2 regions of the Ligilactobacillus equi DSM 15833 genome follow, and region 1 is predicted to be linked to the other one. Evidence: riboswitches for the same ligand, from Rfam matches in the RefSeq annotation. Region 1 holds a riboswitch; the other holds the start of a gene.
The links. Region 1 has a riboswitch for thiamine pyrophosphate ahead of thiM (hydroxyethylthiazole kinase). Riboswitches for the same ligand answer to the same signal wherever they lie in the genome.
Positions count from the first base shown of each region.

Region 2: another riboswitch for thiamine pyrophosphate. It lies ahead of FC36_RS03535 (ECF transporter S component); the one in region 1 lies ahead of thiM (hydroxyethylthiazole kinase).

Region 1 covers NZ_AZFH01000007.1:7,061-14,336, reverse strand. Annotated here, with positions in the region: gene thiD (bifunctional hydroxymethylpyrimidine kinase/phosphomethylpyrimidine kinase) at 1-627, opposite strand, end outside; gene thiM (hydroxyethylthiazole kinase) at 611-1,426, opposite strand; TPP riboswitch at 1,504-1,608, opposite strand; gene FC36_RS01320 (AEC family transporter) at 1,758-2,699, opposite strand; gene FC36_RS01315 (alpha/beta hydrolase) at 2,813-3,676, shown strand; gene FC36_RS01310 (hypothetical protein) at 3,681-4,718, shown strand; gene FC36_RS01305 (hypothetical protein) at 4,747-4,935, opposite strand; gene FC36_RS12305 (SIR2 family NAD-dependent protein deacylase) at 4,917-5,885, opposite strand; gene FC36_RS01295 (SIR2 family NAD-dependent protein deacylase) at 5,878-6,735, opposite strand; gene FC36_RS01290 (MATE family efflux transporter) at 6,983-7,276, opposite strand, start outside.
Region 2 covers NZ_AZFH01000027.1:1,920-9,195, reverse strand. Annotated here, with positions in the region: gene FC36_RS03565 (APC family permease) at 1-328, opposite strand, end outside; gene FC36_RS03560 (universal stress protein) at 538-984, opposite strand; gene FC36_RS03555 (hypothetical protein) at 1,084-1,353, opposite strand; gene FC36_RS03550 (acyltransferase family protein) at 1,475-3,298, opposite strand; gene FC36_RS03545 (CbiQ family ECF transporter T component) at 3,438-4,106, opposite strand; gene FC36_RS03540 (ABC transporter ATP-binding protein) at 4,111-5,496, opposite strand; gene FC36_RS03535 (ECF transporter S component) at 5,496-6,041, opposite strand; TPP riboswitch at 6,125-6,213, opposite strand; tRNA gene FC36_RS03530 (tRNA-Leu) at 6,318-6,401, opposite strand; gene FC36_RS03525 (hypothetical protein) at 6,466-6,753, opposite strand; gene FC36_RS03520 (hypothetical protein) at 6,819-7,079, opposite strand; gene pepV (dipeptidase PepV) at 7,168-7,276, opposite strand, start outside.

The sequences.
Region 1 (7,276 bases):
TTTAACTGCTAAAGCTTTGAGTTTGTGACTTTGCTTTTCAATTTCTGGTGCCCCCAAAATAGCATTCACTATAGCTAACCCTGCAATTCCAGTTCCAGCTAAACTTTCCATATTATCCTCATCAATCCCCCCAATCGCTACAACGGGAATGTTAACAGCTTGACAAATTTCTGCTAAGGTTTGACGGCTAACCCTAACAGCATCGGTCTTGGTTTGGGTGGGAAATATGGTACCCACGCCCAGGTAATTTGCCCCTTTGGCCTGGGCTTCTTTGGCTTGAGCCACGTTTTGCACTGAGACACCTAGGATCATATCGCTAGGTATTTGCTGGTAAAAATCGGATTTTTGTAAGTCTTCTTGACCAACATGTAAACCATCGGCTTGACAATCCAGGGCAACTTCCAAACTATCATTAATAATGAATGGCACTTGTGCTTCTTGGCAAAGCTGTTTAACGGCGTAAGCTTCTGCACTAAAAGCTTCCCTGGACAGATTTTTTTCGCGTAGTTGCAAGCACGTTACACCGCCGGCCAAAGCTTGCTTAATGCTTGTTAAAAATTCAGTCTGACCTAAATTTTTTCGGTCAGTGACGGCGTATAACAATAAATCTTTATCTAAGTTTGACATAGTTTGCACCTTCTTTTACTTCTTTATCTGTCATTTGATAAACCGCATCAATTAAATAATTGCGGTAACTAGCATTGCCATCGCCAACTGTTATTTTCTTCGCGGCCTTTTCTCCAGCTAGCCCCCACATGCAGGTGGCTGTTAGACAAGTTTTAGTCCAATCTTGTCCGGCGCCTAATAAAGCTCCAATTAAAGCGCTTAATTGGCAACCAGTCCCAGTGACGTCTTTCATTAAGGCATGCCCATTTTGTACCAGGTAAGCTTGCTGAGAATTAACAATTAAATCTTCCGGTCCGCTAGCTATCAAGACGCAATCAGATTGTTGACAAAAATCCTGCATCTGCGCTATTAGGCTGTCTTGAGTAGCCTGGGTCATTTGATCTGTTTGAGCCATATCTACCCCGGAACCATGTTGTTGACCACTGATTAAAGTGAGGATTTCCGAAAAATTACCACGAATTACCTGTGGCTTCACGGTGGTTAAAATTTCTTGCACCGCTTTTTGTCTAAAAGTAGATACACCAATACCTACGGGATCCAATAACACCATTTTTCCGTATTGACGCATAGCCTTACCAGCGGCTAAGCTAGCAGTAAAAGTCCTTTGGTTTAAGGTGCCAATATTAATCACCAAAACTTCAGCTTTTTGCGCAATTTCAGTCATTTCTGTGATTTCGTCAGCCATTAAAGGGCGACCCCCACTAGCAATAATCACATTAGCACAATCATTGACGGTTACATAATTCGTAATGCAATGGACTAGGGGTGCGTATTTTCGACATGCTTGTAATAAATCCATCTCAATTCCTCCATACAAAAACAGGCCCTTCCTATGAAAAGAGCCTGTCTTAAATGGAGAATATCTTTAAATATCACACAAAATGTCTACAAACTCCCTCCGCCGGCATTATCCGGATCAGGTTAAGGGTCGAAGTTGATGACTTCCTCTCAGCTCGCTTACGAGCTCCCCTGCTTCAATTTTACCTTCTAACTATAACATGTTTTGAAATCGCATTCAATAATAGAATTTCATTCTTCGCTCTATATTTTGAGTATCACAAAACATAGAATGATTTACTTACTTTCTATAACATTCAAATTTCTGTATAAAATACACAAGATTATTACTGTTAGTGAATTAAATTAGCCAACATTATCATCAACGGCAGACTAATCATAGAACAAACTGTTGATAGGCACAAAACCTTGGAAGCAAAATCTACCGGTTGATTATTGATTAGGCTTAACATCACAATTAAGCCGGCGACCGGAGCCGAAATCATGACCGTGATAGCGGTAAAAGCTGTGGAAGATAATGGTAAAAAGGCTAAAGTTGCCACCAAAATCAAAGGAAAAATGAGGTTGCGCAAGAAGACCAAGCTCCAAACTTCTAAATCATCATAAAACTTGCCTTTAATCGTAGCCAGGTTAGCGCCAATTACAATCATACTTAATGGTGTATTGAGCGTTGCTACATACTCAATCGGCTTCATCACCATAACTGGTAGTGCTTGGTTCAAACCACTTATAAAAAATAACAAACCGATAATCGTAGCGATAATATTAGGATTGAGTAAAATGGTGCGTAAGGTTTCCCCTAACATGAAACGCTTTCGCTTCTGAAAAAGGCTTACGCCGTGGGTCCACAAAAAAATATTATTAACCACTAAAAACGGTACCGAAAAAAAGGTACCTTGCTTACCAATTAAAGCTTGAATTAAGGGGATGCCCATAAAACCACTGTTGGTGTAAGTGACAGCAAATTTATAAATTCCTTGCTGGTCATTTTCTTTGAAAGTCGGTAAAGAAAATAAGAGCTTACCTAAAAAGACAGATACGGAAAAAGAAATTACCGTCGCTAATATGGTCCACCAAAAAGTTTGCAAAAGATTAGTGGTCATCTTTTGGTGAAAGGAATTAAAAATTAAACATGGTGAAACCACATTAATTAAAATAGTTGTTAATTCCTTAATTGTCTGTTCATGCAGCACTTTGAGCCTTTGACAGGTAAAACCAATCCCCATCAGGATGAACATGATGCAGATTTGCTGAAAAGAAATTAGAAAATACATATCCGCTACTAATTTCCTCCTTAAATTTTTGATATATTCTTATTTTATGTCGCAAACCCTATGATAACAAGTGGAAAAATCGCTATAATTAAAGAAAAAGGAGGTATAAATTTATGTACTATCAAAGTTTCCCTCTCCGACCTGGCAATGCGGCGGTAAAGCTAACTGCTTATGTATTGGATGAGGAAATTACCCACAAAAAGCACCGTAAGCGTCCCGGCATCATTGTTTGTCCCGGCGGTGGCTATCTAAATCTTGCCCATAAGGAAAGTGAACCAGTAGTAGCACGCTTCTTGGGGATGGGATTTAATGTTTTTTTACTTGATTATTCCGTTTACTTCCTGCAACGGCCAGATGCCCAACAAGCAGCTGTAATCAATGAGGATTTTGAGATTTTTCAGACCTATCGAGATTTAGAATGTGCCCTGCAGGTCATCGCTGACCATGCTAAGGAATGGTATTTAGATTCTGAACGACTTTACCTTTTAGGTTTCTCAGCTGGCGCTCATCTCATTGCGTATTTTATGGAACATCAAGCCGATTATACTATCCCTGCTCCTTTGAAAATTCAAGGCTTAATCCTAGCTTATCCGATGTTGACGGTTCCGAGTGTGCATTTGCACAGAGATGCCGCTTACCTTGCACAAGCAATCCCACCAGAATTTCACCAACAATTAGATTTAATTCAAGGCGTGGATGCTAATTTTCCGAAAACTTTCCTTTGGCAGGGAGGACAAGATACGACCGTTTCCCCAAAAGAAACCACACAATTTGTCCTCAAACTTCAGGAATTGGGCGTACCTTGTGAATACCATCTCTTCCAAAGTGGAATTCATGGTTTAGCCTTAGCTGATGAGACAAGTGCTGTTTATCCGCGGGATGTTGACCCTACCTTAGCACAATGGATCAATGCTGCCAAGCTTTGGTTGGCTCAGGACCAAGGTCCAGTAACCCTCTACCAAGATGAACGGCAATAAGAAGATGAATTTACTGAAAGAAGCCCAGGAATTTTTTCCAGAAGCTCAACTCAAGCGCCATGGTTCCCAGTTAAAAATTCAGCAACCCTTAGATCTCGTGGAAAGAATCACTTTCACCAAAGACCAACAGGATCTAGCCAGTTTTTACCGAGTGATGGCTACGCTCATTGAACAAGTCCCGTTACCTAAGATCGATTATCAAACTGACTTTTGGCAATTGATATTGGCTAATTTACCCCGGTATTACCCGGATTTTACGCATGTAAAAATTCCTGATTTACCATTTACTCCTATCGAAAAACAAGACTTTCGATATTTTCAAGCCCAACTTGTTCACGATATACTAGCGCTAGGTCAAATGGCCCTTCAGGACAAAAGTTTCTCGGAAATTACACTCCAACATGGACCGCAAGCTTTTACCGCAACTGTTGACTTAGAAAACGGTCAGGTTCAGCACAACTTGGATACCGTGCGTTTTAGCTTCAATAATTTGCCGGATTTGGCATCCTCTCGTTCCCCAAGCCCTACTACTGCTCGTCAAAGTTATAAGCAATTTGCCTTGGCTGCCTTAATTAGTCAGCAAAATTATCGGGATATTCATACTTATTTTCAAGCCACACATTCCGAAATTTACCGTCCGGAACAGCTAGATGACTATTTGTATGCAGCTTGTCATAACCAAATTTACGAGGGCTATCGTTATTTAGCCGGTCAAGGTCAGGAACCTCAAACTTTAACTATCAGCCAATTAGCTAAGTTCTATGTGCAAATGCGACTATATCTTTCGTTGCCATTTTTGGAAATTAAGTCATCATTGGTGGATCTCACGCTCACGCAAGCTTTCAAGTTATCACAATCTTTTGAACAATTCATCAGCTGGCAAACTAATTGTCAAGTTAAGCTTACGACAACTTCTGGACAAGTATTTCTTTCCCGTCCAGACCAACCCGTCGCACTTTTTTTAGAGCGTAATTTTTGGTATTATGCTAAGCATTTACCTCAACAGTTATTACGATTCCAAAAAATCATCAACAACAAATAGCCCTCCACTTCAGGAAGGCTTTTTTGGCTTATTGGTGTAATTGATTATAACCAACTTGAACAAATTTTTGTAACATTTCGGTATCGGCTTGCCATTGTGCATCTTTTTGAAAGTTATGGCGCCGGTTAACGGCAAAAGAACCATGTAAAATGTAGATAAACAATGTTTCGGCTTGACGGGTATCCAGACCTGTTTTCATCATAATTTCAGGTACCATGCGCCCCTTTTCTTGATGGATGATACGACCAATAATGTATTCGCTGTGTAAGATGGATAGATTTGCTTAATTAGTTTCGTATCTTCATGGGGGGTACCCTTAACTTCTTGTGGCGGGATAATTTTAGCACCTAAATCATTACCGGTTAACAATTCTTCTAAAGCCAAACTTAAATCAGCGTCAAAGCCAATCGCCCGAGCCGCTAAATTAGCAGGAATATTCAGTTCACCCTTATTAATCGTAATATAACGGCTATTATGATTACCGGCAACTAATTGCATACTAGGTGCTTTAATTAGCTGATTGTGGGCACCAATCCCCAGTTCTAAAACTAATAATTTCCGGTTTTGATTTCGCGTAATGAAGTTTTGAAAAGCATCTACTTGGGTTTGATTAATTTGAAAATCAGGCCCAGCTAAATTAAGTTTCACAGTTCCCCCACAAATATCACATAGAGGTACGTCAGCTACTGTCAAGGTTCCGGCTTGGTCTTTTTGATAAATTTCATGTAAAATATTCTTTAAATCTACATGATCTCCGTTTTGACAAATTCCTTCCAACCAAGACCCTTCTACTTCTAAAACCGGTAAACCGGCTTGCTTAAAATGGCCTTCGGTGTTGGAAGTCCACACCAAGTAGTCCTTACCAGCAAGTAAACCTTGGAGTTTTTGCATCACAGGACTAGCATGATAACTATAGTTATAAAATTCTGCTACTCGACCATACATCCGAAAACGTTCCACGTCGTGCGGATAATCATAGGAAAAAGCACTTAAAAGATTAGGTAAGCGATATTTCGTTACCATGTTGCCTAAGGCTTGACGAAAATTTTGATTATCAGTAAATAAATTTACCCCTTCGGAAATGGCGAATCCATTACTAGCTGTAACTAGTACGGCATCAGCTTGCTTGATCCATTTGCGGGCGAGTTTTAAGCTTGATTTAGACATTTTTTCCCTCCAATTTTTGTACAGCAGCAGCTAAAACATTATTAATATCCTCGTGAATTAAGAGTGAACGGTCAACAATTTGTGGATGTGTCAAGGCATCTTTAGGATTAATATTAACGTAAAAAGCCTGTTTCATAGCATTGGTCATCTCCCAGAAAGGTTCTTGAATAAACATCGGAGTCATGCGTCCCACACCTAATTCAAGAAAGAGAATTTTTTGACCTTGGTATTGACCCAAGAACTGATTTATTTTTTTGTGTTCTTCAAAGTAACGTTTTCCTTCAAGAAACTCTGGCCCCCGCGCCCAAGGAATTAATTTGGCTCCATTCACTGGACTGTATGGGATGGCTGTCTTTGGCAATTTATGCTCTCTCACTTGGCCCTGAACTTGCGCCAATAGTTGTCGTGTGGAATAGAGATTTTGGTCGCTACTAGGTCGCTCGCTTTGAAAATAATTCCAAGAGCCTTGAATTTCAGAAATCTTTTCTGCCGGAAAATCCTGAAAAAATAAGGTATCTTGGTTAGTTGTCATGATGTGGTAGTCTTTATCTTTTAAGAGGCGTTTAAGGTTCTTGTAAGTCGGCTTTTGAGCCGGAAGATTGAGAATCATATCTAAAGCGGCCAGGTAAAAGCCCCAGTGTTCCTCTTCGCTTTCAAAGTGGTTATAAAAGCCATTAAAAATTCCGTGAAACCCATATTTATCAGCATAGTAGCGTATTTCAGTATTATAAAGGAGACTGTCTTCATACCAAAAATCCATCCCCGCTGCGGTCGACATCCCTGAAGCCGCTCCGACTAAAATTGCATCAGCTTCGTTGATTTGTCTTAATAAAGCATTAATTTTATCCATATTAAACTCCTTTTAAACAGTTTGTTTTTTTTCAGTCACTATGTCATGAAGTTTTCTTTAGCATAAATTACTTTACCTTAGACTTAAAGCACACTCCGTGATAATCTGTTCATTTCAAGACACTTTTATATTTTTGTCACGAACTTGTTTACGAGTTTATATTAGATTATAGAACTATAACTGCTCAACTCATCTAAGTTGGAAAAGACAAATAAGACGCCACTAATTTTTTAGCAGCGTCTTATTTTTATATGCATATTTTACGACGTAACATCCAGTAATAGCTAACGCATAAGATAATTTGGACTACGGAAGAAGCTGGTGTTGCCATCCCAAGGTAAAAGAGATTTGCCCCCGGTAGACTGGTCAAGAAGAAAGCCAGAGGAATTCGGAATAGTAATGCTCCAATAAGGCCTTGTATCATGACGAACTGGGTCTTACCATAACCATTAAAGTAACCCACGAAACAAAAGAAAATGGCAGTCATCAAAACGTCAAAAGCATAAGATTTCATGTACAATGCCGTCGCATCTACGACCCC
Region 2 (7,276 bases), on a different contig from region 1:
CAACAACCCAACCAAAAAATTCACCAAAGATAACGTTCATCCAAGAATAAGCTGAACCTGCAAAAGGCATGGCTGATGACATTTCAGCATAAGCGAAAGCCACCAAACCAGCAACCACAGCTGCTACTAAGAAAGAAAGAGCAACTGCAGGGCCCGCATACTTCGCAGCAATAACCCCTGGTAAAGTAAAGATTGCTGTACTCACGATGGTCCCTACCCCTAATGCCAAGAAGTCCTTGGTTGTCAGAACTTGTCGCAAGTGCGAGTCTTTATTCTTATAAACTGAGACGTCTTCCTTAGCGAGCATACGCTTAAGAAATTTATTCATAATTTTTGCCTCCAAATAATATCTTAAAACTATTTATTCAATTTTAGCAAGTTGCTTTTAATTAGTCAACGATTAAGAAAAAATAGATTTCATCATTAAATTTTCACCAAGAAAATAATCCTATAATAACGGGCTTGATGACTACTCATTTTTCATAAAGAAAATAAAAAAGCTGTGCTTCTCTCAAAAAAAGCACAGCTTTTTGAAACTCAACGTGCAACCATTACATCACAGACGGCATTGCGCGTTACATAGTCCGTAACCGCCCCCATCAAAGCTCTCTCAACCACATTCATTCCCGTCGGTCCCATGACAATTAAATCTGTGTGGTGGTCCAAAGGAAATTCTTTAGCAACAATAGTTCTTGGCGTCCCGAAACGAGCGTGAATATCCACAGCGTCTAAACCATTGGCTTTGACTTCTGCTTGTAATTTTTCTAGATATTCATTAACATCTTCAAATGATTGATATACAACATCGCCGTTAGCATCCACCATTCCGCCGAAACTCATGGAGAATTGTTTTAGGTCGATGACATTCAATAAATCAACATGGCCTTGGTTACGCTTAGCAATTTCTGTTGCGGTTTTCAAAGCATTTTCCGCCGTTTTTGAACCATCAACTGGTACCAAGATGTTTTTGTATTCCATTGTCATAAGATGACCCCCTCATCACTTTTATCCTACTTCTATTATAACATAAAATCACTTAAATATATAGTTTGAAAGGGCTTAGCACATTGAAAACATAGGCCTTTACTCAAATTGGCGTGCCCGCGCCCGAATCCAAACTAGATTAGTCAAAATGTCATTATGATTAGCGACCTGCTCATTGAATTCCACTAACATTTGTCTATATAATGGCACGTCATCTTTAAGAACTTTTAGTTCTAACCTAAAAGATTTACAAAGGTTTTGATAAATTAAATGACTGTATTGTTCATCCCCGTTATTGATATAGGTAATTGCCCTTTGTGCTTCATCACGATATAACTTAGCTCGACTGACATAATATTCTTTTTCCATGGAACAACCCCCTCACACGGTTTTTGTTTGCGCTTTCATAGATATTTTAGTATGCATTTCTGAAACTTTCAAGCATTCTTTTCAAAAAAAGAAGCCTACCGTTTACGATAAGCCTCTACCTTTATTTCAAAATTTTTTGTGCCACTAAGTTAGTAAATTTGTCTGTCCCAACCTTATTGGGGTGGACATCATCATTATAGAACCAACTTTCATGCCCATTACTATAATCATACCAGTCGATTACATGAATGTTTGGATATTTGCGACCTGCTTCTTTAATTCCTTTATTAACGGAGTTTTGCCAACTCTTTGTCGGAACATGAACATTTACCCAGTAAACCTGTCGTTTACCCAAAACCTCCATAATTTGAGCTAATTGTTCCTCATTAAAAGCGCCATTCGTCCCCTCTACCAATAAGACCGTATCCGCTAAGTGCCCTTGAGCCTGTAAGTTTTTCAACACATCAGGTACCATATAAACTTGGCGCCCGACTTGGGCATCGACATACATCTGCGGAAAAATATCTTGTAAACTAGGACTCGTAGCCGCTAAAACGGAATCTCCAACTGCTGTTAAAGACATATTTTGTGCCTGATTAATTTGTTTTTGAGTCAGTTGCTTTTCTAAATTAGCTTGAACCTTCTTAGAAGGCTTCGCCTTCGTTTGATTATTCTTCTTAGTTTGCGCTTGGTTCTTAGCAATCGTCGCTTGCACAGGATTAGCTTGCATTTGATTGGACTTAGGTTGCATCAAAGCACCAATGAGTGCCACCATAACTACTAAACCAGCAATACTCAAAGCATATCTACGAGGCATGTGCACCGTATCCTTGCGGAATGCTTCCCGGATTACCGATAATGTTTGACGGTAATCAAAGAATTGCAACGGCCGTTCTAAGTAGCGGTAAGAAAGCTCTGAAATCACCAAAATTAAAGCAATTTCGATAACCGCATTTAAAATAGGATGATTACCAACCTTGACTTTACTTTCATAAAAAATCATCACCGGAAATTGGTAAAGATAAATGCCGTAACTTCTTTTTCCAATCCAAGTAAAAAGCGGATTGGTGAAGAGACGGTTAAAGTCACCTCCAGGATGTGCCACAATTGCCACCAACAAGGCAGAAAGAATGGAGAAGAAAAACATCCCCATGTGATAAATCCCCGAAGCTTGAGCGGAGGCAAAAATAAAGCTTAAAATAATCCCCGCCAAAGCAAAGGCACCAATTCCATCTAAAAAGCGCCGGTGTCCTGTATTAACTTGCGGCCGTAATTTAGTACTTGGCCAAACAAAAGCTAAGGCGGCTCCAATGAGGATTGCAAACATACGCGTATCAGTACCATAATACAAGCGCGAGGGGTCGCCACCATGATACAGCAGAGCCATCTCGAGTGCAGAAATGAAGGCTCCTAAAAAGATTATTAGGGCAATCATGCTCTTCTTTTTAATAAAAGCTAACAATAAGATCACTAATAGCGGCCATAACAAGTAAAACTGTCCTTCGATTGATAAGGACCACAGGTGCGTAAAGGGAGATTCACCACCAAAGTGCGCAAAATAGGACTCATGGTGCTTAATTTGAAACCAGTTGTAAACATAAAAAACGTTACTTAAAATTATCCCTCGAATATTTACCAACAGGTTGCGTTGGAAAAGTGTTATGTAAGCACTCGATACCAAAACCATGGTTAATAAAGCCGGGTATAAACGCCGAAAACGACGTAGATAAAAATCTTTAATAGAGATAAAGCCTCGTTCTTCTTTTTCCTGAATTAGCAAATCAGTGATTAGGTAACCCGAAACAACGAAGAAAATCGGCACTCCCAAAAAGCCCCCCGGCAAACTTTGTGGCAGAATATGATATAAAATCACGCCAATCACCGCTAAAGTCCGTAACCCATCAAAGCCCGTGATGTAGCGACTGCTTTTCAATCTCTTTCCCATAATTACTTATTCCTTTCTCGAATAACTCCATTAACTTATTATACGCGTTAAAATTTCGAAGTTCAATTGCGGCCAAGATAAGATTTTAATATTTTTACACACCAAAAAGTCAGGAAGCTAAACCTCCTGACACTAAACTTTACAACCAGTGAAATATAACCACGACAAGCGGTAAAAGGGACGTCCCGCCTAAAAAAGCCCATTGCCATTTAGGCAAAACATCTGCTTTTTCTTGCGTACGGGGGCCTTTTTCAACAAAACCTAAGGCTCGCATGGCTTGGGCACTATCACGGGACCAGGTTAAAGCTGTAATGATAACCCTCAAGTACAAACCTGGTTGATAATAATGATAACTTTTTCCCCTAATTTGGGCTGAATATTTAATCACACCTAATTGCTTTTTGATACGACTCAACATATTCATAGCAGCTAAACCACCATAAACAAAAGCTTGAGGTAAATGCAAGTGTTGTTCCAAGCTTATTAGTAATACATCAATTTTAGTAGTCAACGTCAACAGCATTCCCAAACTCAAGTAAGCATAAATCCGACTAGCATAAATCCAGGCTAAGTACACACGCGCTCCTTGACCAAAATAGTAAAAAGAAAGAAAGGAACCTAAACTTAAGGGAAAGGTTATTAAAAAGACTAACCCTATCGTTTTAAAGTTGGCTTTATGATAGGCTAAGTAGCCTAAACTTAACAACAGTACCAAAAGGTTATAACTAATGCTCTTAATAAAAGCTAGACAAAGACCTTGACTTAAGAGTAGAAGTAACATGATAGTGGGATTCAATTTAAATTTCATCGTTTCACCATCCTAACTTTTGATGCTCCAAACGAAGCTGATAGTCTAAATAAGGGGTAATTCCCATTAATTGGTGTGAAATCACTAAAGTCGCGATTTGCAAATCAACAGTCACAGTCTGTAACTCCTCCAAGACCGGCTTTAGACTTACCTGATCCAAACCGCTAAAGGGCTCGTCAAGTAACAAGACTGGTGGACTCATAATCAGCATCCCTAGAATCTGCAGACGTTTTTGTTGACCACCGGAAAGCTGGTAACAAACTTGGTCATTTAAATCCCACAGACCAAAGGCTTGTGCTACTGCTTGCACGCGCGCGGGCGTCCAGTACTCTGGGTGGTGACTCTTTTTTAGTGAGAGAGCTAATTCCTCAGCTACCGTCAATTTTACAAACTGATCTAAACTATTTTGAAAGACAATTCCGACCAACCTAGCCCACTTTTTTGCTTTTGTCCGCGCTAAGTCCTGCTTATCAAAAATAATTTTACCATGGTAAGAATTTTGCTTGATTAAGGCCTTAAAAAAAGTCGACTTGCCCACTCCATTTTGCCCAGATAAAAGGCCAATTTTCCCACGACCTAAACGATAACTACTGTCAATTACCAACTGTCGTTTTCCCGCCCACAACTCTATGTTGCACCAGGATAAATCACCAGTTAAATCAGGAGCTAGTGGTAAATTCACAGCTGGCTTTTTGACTTCAGCTAATATAGTACGATTAACCTCATGAAGTGTTTGGTCTAATTGAAAAACATGGTCAACATAGGCTTGATAATCAGATAAATCATGATCACAAATCAAAATCGTTTTACCTTGCTTGACTTGTAGATCTCGCAAAAGTTCCAGTAGTCGCCGTCGCTCCTTTAAATCAATGTTGGCGAAAGGTTCATCTAAAATAATAATTTCACTCCCCATAGCTACCACACTGGCAAGCGCCACTCTTTGCAGTTCACCACCGGATAAAGTTAGTAAGTCCCGATCTAAAAAAGCGGTTAAGTTGAATTGCTGACAAACCTGTTTGATCCTATCATTAATCTCAATCAGCGGTAGATTTAAATTAGCTAAAATAAAATACAATTGTTCCCGAAACGTAGTCATAACAATTTGCTGGCGAGGATTTTGAAATAATAAAGCTATTTTAGTAGCCCTTTTAGCAGCACACATAGTTCCAACTTCTTGTCCATCTAACAGTACCTGTCCCTGGCTAATCTGGCCACCAAATTCTGGATAAAGACCAGTTAAAAGTTTTAAAAATGTTGATTTACCAGCTCCCGACTGACCAATCAAAAGGCTAATCTTTTGAGTAGGTAAGGTAAAATTTAAGTCGCGCAACACCGCCTCACCTTCAACTTGATAGGTAAAAGTCAAATTTTTTACTTGCAAACTTGTCATTAGCGTAAAAACCCAGCTTTCTTAACGGCTGCTTGAATCATAGCTACTAACACCCCTGAAAAAAGACCAATGGATAGCAGACGTAAAATAAACAGCTGCACTAGCATGCCGACTTGATAATCTAAATAACCATCTTGGAATAAGGACCAGGCAAACGTCACTACCGTGGTGGTCAACACGGATAAACTAAGTCCAAGTTTACCGAAGTTTTTATATCCCGTTAAAGCAAACCCTAATTCTGAACCTAATCCTTGATAGAGACCAGAAATCAGGTTAGCTGCTCCCCAACTAGAAAATAGAAACATTTCGACTGTTGCGGTTAATAATTCCCCGATAAAAGCTCCTCCAACTTTACGTAGCAAAGTTCCAGCTAGAGGACCGGCCATCGTCCACACACCCAGAGTTAAATCATTGGCATAAGGTTTTAAAGGTGTGGCCGCTAAGGCATAATAGGCATAACTCCAAACCTGATAGATAATTCCTAAAAAGATAGCAATAATTGCTAAAAAAATCACACTTTGAACATCCCACTTTTTCTTTGACATTGTCAAAACCTCGTTTCCTATAATTTTGATCATGGTTGAGCTAAAAAAGTCCAGACTGCTTTGATAGTCTGGACTTCTCATTGTCTTTTTTACACATAGTTCCCTCCGCTGATGTTAATCAGATCAGGTTCAATGGGTATTTCTCAGCCAGAAGGCACCCCAACTATCATCAATTATTTTCTTTATAACACCTGCATTTTATCATAGTACATCTTCTTTAGCAAACGTTTTCTTGATTTTTCAAAAGAAAAACGGCCCTCATTAGGACCGTCAAAATGCCGCTGGCAGGAGTCGAACCTGTACTGGGAAAACCCAACAGCGACCTGAACGCTGCGCGTCTGCCAATTCCGCCACAGCGGCATGAGTATTAAAATACTCAATAATCATACTATATTCCCGCTAAGAGGTCAAGGTCCACCAGTGCTTACTTTGAATTTTTTAGTAAAGCAACGGCCGTCCCATATCCATGCAAAATCATGTACTTAGGACCCACGGCCACTCGGGCAATCTCTGGTACAAAACTGACATCAATGACCCCATCAGCTCCGAGGGCTTCCGCCCGTTTACCTAAGATTTCTTTGACTTTTTCGTAAAGATTGTCGTAATCAGCAACTTGATCAATTTCATCCGGTTGTAAAGTTTTTTTGACGGTGGCATTCACCACACCTTTAATCGCATAACTACTCCGCAAATCACCGGTAATTAAAAACATCTACCTCACCTCTTCGTATAACTTTTAACTTTAATTTTAGAGGATTGAGCGAATTTTGACAAGGTTTACATAAAAAGACGGTAGTTACCCTGACTAATCGTAATTTCTTCACTTTGACTGGCAACCCGATGCTTGGATAAAAGCGTCTTTAACATCTTTTCTAAATGCTGACTTTCCCTAATTTGCTCAATTAAATCTGTCTTGACCCGCAGATACATCTTTTCCCGCTTAGTTGGAACCTTAAAAATTGTAAAATCTGCCTCTTGCTTAACTGCATTGGCGAATAAATCCCGAATAAAACGACTTTCGCGCTCCATACTTGCCATCTTCTTTCTTTTGAATTCACCTCCATTTTAATCCCGTAATAAAAATTTGCAAGCAAAAAGCCGGAACCTAGACTCCGACTTGCGATAATTATTTAACTAATTCTGCGATGGCTTCCGCGTAAATTGCTGTGGCTTTTAATAAGCCATCTACTGGCATAAACTCGTCCGCTTGGTGCATAGTATCAGGTACCCCTGGG